Regions from separate parts of the Paenibacillus sp. FSL M7-0134 genome, predicted to be linked through region 1. Evidence: predicted binding sites of a transcription regulator. Region 1 holds the regulator's gene; the other holds the start of a gene.
The links. The regulator NrdR, encoded in region 1, represses ribonucleotide reductase genes. The targets are predictions, from matches to a motif close to AACACNATATATNGTGTT.
Positions count from the first base shown of each region.

Region 2: nrdI (class Ib ribonucleoside-diphosphate reductase assembly flavoprotein NrdI) is a predicted target of NrdR. The motif match lies at 1,203-1,220, and genes of this name have one in related genera.

Region 1 is NZ_JBBOXV010000002.1:1,423,968-1,427,381, forward strand. Features, by position in the region: gene coaE (dephospho-CoA kinase) at 1-129, shown strand, start outside; gene NSQ58_RS22085 (lytic transglycosylase domain-containing protein) at 126-689, shown strand; gene NSQ58_RS22090 (alpha/beta-type small acid-soluble spore protein) at 809-1,033, opposite strand; gene nrdR (transcriptional regulator NrdR) at 1,139-1,606, shown strand; tRNA gene NSQ58_RS22100 (tRNA-Ala) at 1,737-1,812, shown strand; tRNA gene NSQ58_RS22105 (tRNA-Lys) at 1,825-1,897, shown strand; gene NSQ58_RS22110 (alpha/beta hydrolase family protein) at 2,042-3,046, opposite strand; gene NSQ58_RS22115 (GNAT family N-acetyltransferase) at 3,043-3,414, opposite strand, start outside.
Region 2 is NZ_JBBOXV010000002.1:1,595,419-1,598,832, reverse strand. Features, by position in the region: gene NSQ58_RS22995 (GNAT family N-acetyltransferase) at 1-555, opposite strand, end outside; gene NSQ58_RS22990 (DUF2500 domain-containing protein) at 616-978, opposite strand; gene nrdI (class Ib ribonucleoside-diphosphate reductase assembly flavoprotein NrdI) at 1,384-1,743, shown strand; gene nrdE (class 1b ribonucleoside-diphosphate reductase subunit alpha) at 1,730-3,414, shown strand, end outside.

The DNA.
Region 1 (3,414 bases):
CGGCTGTCCGCACAAATGGATATTGAACAAAAGAAAAACTTGGCCGATATCGTTATCGATAATAGCGGAACACAGTCTGAGACGAAACGACAAATTGATCAATTTTGGCAGCGGAAGGGACTTGCATGAATATTTTGCGAAAGAAAAGAGTCCTGCTCACTTTGTTTGTCGGGTTTGTCCTGATTCTGTTCCTCAATTCAAATTGGATGTCCTGGTTCTATCCGATTCAATATAAGGATGAGATTCGGCAGTATTCACAAACGTATGAAGTGGACCCATTTTTGGTGGCGTCTATTATCCGCGTAGAAACCAATTTTAAAACCAGTAAGCAATCGCATAAGGGTGCACTGGGGTTGATGCAGATTATGCCGAATACAGCAAATTGGATTATGGACAGCGCCCAGATTCAAAAGGTTCCGCTAGACAGTGTCAAGCACGAGCCTGGTACCAATATAGAGCTGGGAACCTGGTATTTGCATAACCTATCCATGAAGTTTCAGGATAATCCTGTAGCAATCGTAGCTGCTTACAATGCAGGGCCGGGTAAAGTTCAAGAGTGGCTCGATAAGGGAGTGTGGGATGGAAAAGAAGAGTCCATTAAGCAAATCCCTTTTGGTGAGACACGACATTATGTACAGCGGGTCATTTATTACTACAGGCAATACACGAAAATTTATAATGATTTTTAAAAGACAAGTTAATGACATGATGAGCCTTTTCGCTTTAAAATGAAAAAAAGCGCAGGACAGGCTGTTTTTAGCAGCCCGTCCATACACTTTTTCTTGTTATTTCTGCATTATTACCGCGATTATTGGTATTGACCTGCCAATTGTTGTTCGGCGATCGTTACGAGGCGTTTTGTGATGTAGCCCCCGATCGAACCGTTCTCATAGGAAGTCATGTTACCTTGGTATCCATCTTGAGGAATGCTGATACCCAGCTCTTGAGCGATCTCATATTTCATTTGCTCCAGAGCGCCGGAGGATCTGCTGACTACCAGATTGTTGGAGTTGCCATTGTTTCCTTGTGCCATTGTTGTTCACCTCCTCGCGATGTGGTAAACATATTATGATCCGTTTTGACAAAATTATTACTAAAAATCTTCGGGAATTTATTGGAAAAAGAAAGTGGTGAGATTATGAAATGTCCGTATTGTGCCTACAATGGCACAAAAGTGTTGGATTCGCGACCTGCGAATGATAACAAGTCCATCCGTCGCCGCCGTGAATGTGAGCAGTGTGCCAGGCGTTTTACCACCTTTGAAATGGTGGAGGAAACCCCACTCATGGTCATCAAAAAAGACGGCAGCCGTGAAGAGTTTAGTCGTGATAAAATGCTGCGCGGTCTCATTCGAGCCTGTGAGAAGCGCCCAGTATCCGTCGAGCAATTGGATATGATCGTATCCCAGGTGGAGAACGCTATCCGCAACACAGCAGCCACAGAAGTCGATAGTCAGCAGATCGGGGAGCTGGTCATGGAACAGCTTTACCCAGTGGATGAAGTCGCCTACGTACGTTTTGCGTCCGTCTATCGTCAGTTTAAAGACATCAATATGTTTATGAAGGAACTGAAAACATTGTTATCTAAAGATACAGCCAGCGACTGATCGCTGACTGTATCTTTCTTGGGTCAAGGTGGGAAGATGATTATATTTTTTTTATAAAAGTATTGACACAGGAATAAAAATTTTATATGATATAGAAGTCGCTTGAAACGTTGATTAACTTACTTATGATGGGGCCTTAGCTCAGCTGGGAGAGCGCATCGCTGGCAGCGATGAGGTCAGGGGTTCGATCCCCCTAGGCTCCACCAAACTTTTATTATGGACTCTTAGCTCAGTTGGTAGAGCAGTTGACTCTTAATCAATTGGTCCAGGGTTCGAGTCCCTGAGAGTCCATCCTTTTAGAAAAAACGGCAGAGATGCCGTTTTTTTGTTGTTTATAGATCTATTCCCAGTCTAACCGAGAACAGTTATGGGGTTTTCATTAGCATTTTTTCATTAGCATATCAAAAGAAGTATGGCAAAAAAGAACATCATTGTTTAACGCTGACTGACATAATCGGAAAGGGATTTGAGATACTCACCATTCACCAATTTTCTTGGGGCGAATACGGCTGTTAAGAAAGTTAGAGATTTTGAACGCGCGATTTTTTCATCCATCATGGAATGGTCGGCTTCAGGTAAATGAATCACGGACAGCAGTTCTGGAGGTATTTTCTGGCGATAGACTCGCTCGGTATCCTTTACATCAACATTAATATCTTTGCCAGCCAGAACCAAGAGTACAGGAGAATGGAAGTGACTTAATTCTTCGGTGGAATCAGACAGAAAATTTTTGCCTATAAAGCTCCATCTTTCTTTGGAAATCATATCGTCAGGATCGGCTATGCCTAGATATTCTTCATAAGAAGCATGCTTTTTCAGTAACTGTAGAACTTCTTGATCGTAGTTCAATGTCTTTTGAATTTCTTGCGGAGTAGCTCCTTCTTGTTCCATTTCTTTTCTGGTATTAAATTGTCCTTGGGAAATCCAGTTCACGGCAGGCGATACAAGGATGCTGAATGCAATATCATGCTCCTCTTTAACGATCTTCGGAATGACCCATCCTGCTTGACTGGCTCCCCATAGGCCGATTTTTTGCTTATCAATCATCGGTAAGCTTCTTGCCCAGTCTATTGCATATCGGATCTCCTGTGCGCGGTCCTCCATGCTTTGGTCGAGCCAATTGCCAGGAGCGCTGTTAATACCGGGCTTATTCAGTGACAGGGAGGCATAACCCTTGGAAGCGAACTTTTCCCACAGTGGTTTGTATCCATCATCATATGTGTCATTAATAGGACCATCCCCATGGACAAAAACAACCAATCCAACCTTTCCCGAGTAGTTCTTAGGCAAAGCTAATGTACCTGTTAACAGCCCTTTAGGTGTCTTAATTTGTATTTTTTCTTCTGTCATCTTGTAGGAATTTTGATATAGAACAATTAGTATCAAGGCAACAGCCAGAGTTGCCGCAATACCAAAAGTAAGCTTGAATGTTTTTTTCAACGATGCTCTCTCCTCGAATGCAGGTTCTCTTTCCAACTCATCAGATACCATACAGGCTCCTTGAACCAAAAATGCCGTAACCCATTATACTTGGATTGTTCTACTTCAAACGCCAGTTTGTGATACAAACGGATAGCCCCTTGGTTCTTATGCGCTACATGAAGCGTCAATGCATGAAACCCAGATTCAACCGTAAATTGCTGTGCGAAAGCTAGAAGACGGCGTCCTATTCCCTGGTTACGATTACTTGAACGAATCGCCAAATGATCAATGTAACACTCATTTGCAGCGGGGGTATACTCCAGCGCATGCATACCTGTCAAAAATTTAAATACATTGAAGCAACCAAACTGTTTTAGGAGCGGAGC
Region 2 (3,414 bases), 170 kb from region 1:
TTCCGTCGCTTGCTCTGCAGCCTCATATTCACTTCGCAAAATCCCCATCTGAATAATGTCATAGTATTGCCCTTCCCTGAATAGCTTTTCCCGTAGCCGCCCTTCTTCCTTGAAGCCGCAGGCCAGATAGCAACGGTGTGCACGTTCATTGAACGCATAGACCTCCAGCTCCAGCCGATGCAGGTTCAGTGAATGAAATGCAAATTTTTGTAACAGTCGGATCGCTTCCCGTCCATAACCTTTGCCCAGGTCACCGTCACGCCCGATCACAATACCAAGGGTAGCGTGCCGATTCACCCAGTTGATTTTAAATAAATCCAGTTGTCCGATATAGTCCAGTGTGTCTTTATGCGCAATGACAAAACCTTTGATCTCGGAGTTGCCGTCAATCATCATTTGTACAAAAGACTCACTATTAGTCTGTGAATGCGGATAGACAAACACGTCGCTTAACCCGTGTGTGATTTCCGGGTCATTGACCCATTTTCGGATATTCGGTATATCTTCTTGACGGTATTCTCTCAATACAATTCGTTTTCCAATGATATGTGGCATCGTCATTTTCCTCTCAGTATGTATTTTGTTCGGGTAGTACTCTAGTTTTCCGGTCAACCTTTATGCTTCCATTACTCTTACAAACTCCAGAAAACGTGTACCTTTATAATGAAGCTCCCCACGATCTCCGATCACAATCATACCAAAATCCGTATCCTTCACCTCCAGCTCCATACGCTCACCCCCGTCAAACTCAAAGGTGATATAATAATATGTCGAAGCTGAAAAATCGCCTGATCCCCCGCGCACTCTCGTCCGTTTATCCACAACCTTACATGAACGTTTTACCCGTTCGGCTGCTTGATTGGACAGGCCCGCTCCTATCGTTTTGACAATTCCCATAATGATTACAAAAACAATAAGTCCAAATACGATAAAAAAGATTGTATTAAACGATTGAAATTCCATAAAATCACTTCCCATTTGCTTCATCCTTTCTACAGTAAAATGTAAATTTTCCATTCTATTGCCCATTGACAAATCGTACATCTTCACCCTCAAAAACTCCAATACTTTTTTAACATACTTACGAAAAAAAAGTTCTTTCGCTCTTTTCCGCACCCCGCTTGGACTTATACCCGATCTGGGTCCTCTGATCCCTTCTAGACCGATTGACAAAACTATATATAGATATAAAATAGAGAATGTACTCTAAATATAGTGTAAAAAACGTATTTATGCCCGATATCTTGAAGATACAGGTATGAAAATACATGTAAATATAGAGTCAAAATCTTAAATGGCGCAGCCAGCAAGGGATTCCATCTATAATAGATCCTAGGCAATGCGTTTTCTTTTTTCGTTAATTGTTTAAGGAGGTTGCATACCATGCTGATTGCATATGATTCGAAGACCGGCAATGTAAAAAGATTTATAAACAAGCTCAAGCTTCCAGCGGTTCAGATCGAGGAGCAAATGACTATAGAAGAACCTTACGTACTTATTACATATACAACTGGGTTTGGGCAGATACCTGAGAGGGTGTCTTCCTTTTTAAAAAAGAATGCTCAAAACCTTGTTGGTGTAGCTGCAAGCGGCAACCGTAACTGGGGTGAGAAATTTGCCAAAAGTGCGGATTTGATTGCCGATCATTATAATGTCCCCGTGATTAGTAAATTTGAATTATCTGGAACGTTCGGAGATGTAGAGCGTTTTAAACAGGAGGTGAGCCGAGTTGCGGCATATTGAATTGAACAACATGTTGATGAAACGCGATACAGACGGCTTTTTCCAATTGGAAAAAGACCAAGAGGCTGTAGCAGAGTTTATGAAGGAAGTTCAGGAACGGAGTTTGAAGTTTGCTGACACAGCCGCTCAAGTGCTGTATATGATTGAGAATGATTATTACGAAAATTTCTATAACAGCTACACGGCTGACGAAATTAATGATATTTTCCATATCACTCATAGCTATAATTTTAAATTTCCTTCCTATATGGCAGCATCCAAGTTTTACACCGACTATGCAATGAAGAGTAACGACCGGAAAGTCTATCTGGAACATTACCCTGACCGGGTTGCTGCTGTCGCGCTGCATTTAGGACGCGGTAACGCCGATAAGGCACGCCTGTTGTCCCGCTCGATGATGGAGCAACGCCTCCAGCCAGCAACACCAACCTTCCTGAATGCAGGCAAAAGCCGCCGTGGGGAATTGGTATCCTGCTTCCTGCTCGAAATGGACGACTCCCTGAACTCAATCAACTATGTGCTGAACACCTGCATGCAGTTGTCCAAAATCGGGGGCGGTGTTGCGGTCAACCTGTCGAAGCTGCGAGCACGCGGCGAAGCGATTAAAGGCGTAGAAGGCGCAGCAAAAGGCATTATGCCTGTGCTGAAGCTGATGGAAGACGGCTTCTCCTATGCGGATCAAATGGGGCAACGTAAAGGCTCTGGCGCAGCCTATTACAACATTTTCGGATGGGACGTGCTTGAGTTCCTGGATAGCAAAAAAATCAATGCTGACGAAAGAGTACGTCTCAAGACACTTTCTATTGGATTACTGGTGCCAAACCGCTTTTACAAGCTGGCTCAAGATAATGAACCGCTGCATGTATTTGCTCCTTACAGTGTGTTCAAAGCCTATGGAACGCATCTGGACGACATGGATTTGGATGAAATGTACGACACGCTGCTCGCTGACGAGCGGGTGAAGAAAAAAATAGCGATGAGCGCACGTGACATGCTGACGAAAATTGCCATGATTCAGTTGGAGTCTGGTTATCCATATATCATGAACAAAAGTAACGCGAACCAGGCACATGCTCTTAAAAACGTGGGTCAAGTCAAGATGTCGAACCTATGCACGGAAATCTTCCAGTTGCAGGAAACCTCCGAAATTACAGATTACGGACAACAGGATACTATCCGCCGGGACGTGAGCTGTAATCTGGCTTCTCTGAACATTGTAAATGTGATGGAACATGGTAAAATTCGCGAATCCGTTCATGAGGGTATGATTGCGCTCACCTCAGTCAGCGATATGACCCAAGTAGCTAATGCACCAGGTGTTGCAAAAGCGAACCGGGAAATGCACTCCGTCGGTCTGGGTGTTATGAATCTGCACGGCTACTTTGCCAAAAACAAAATTGCGTATGAAAGCAATGAAGCAAAAGACTTTGTCCGTACCTTCTTCATGACGATGAACTATCATTCCATCGAAAAGAGTATGGAAATCGCAAAAGCAGCTGGACAAAGCTTTTATGGATTTGAGGAATCGGATTATGCGACAGGCGTATATTTTGACCGATACCTGAACACAGATTATCGTCCGACAACTGCACGTGTGCAAGAGTTGTTCAAAGGCATCTATGTTCCGACTTCAGCGGACTGGGACAAATTAAAAGCAGATGTGATGAAAAA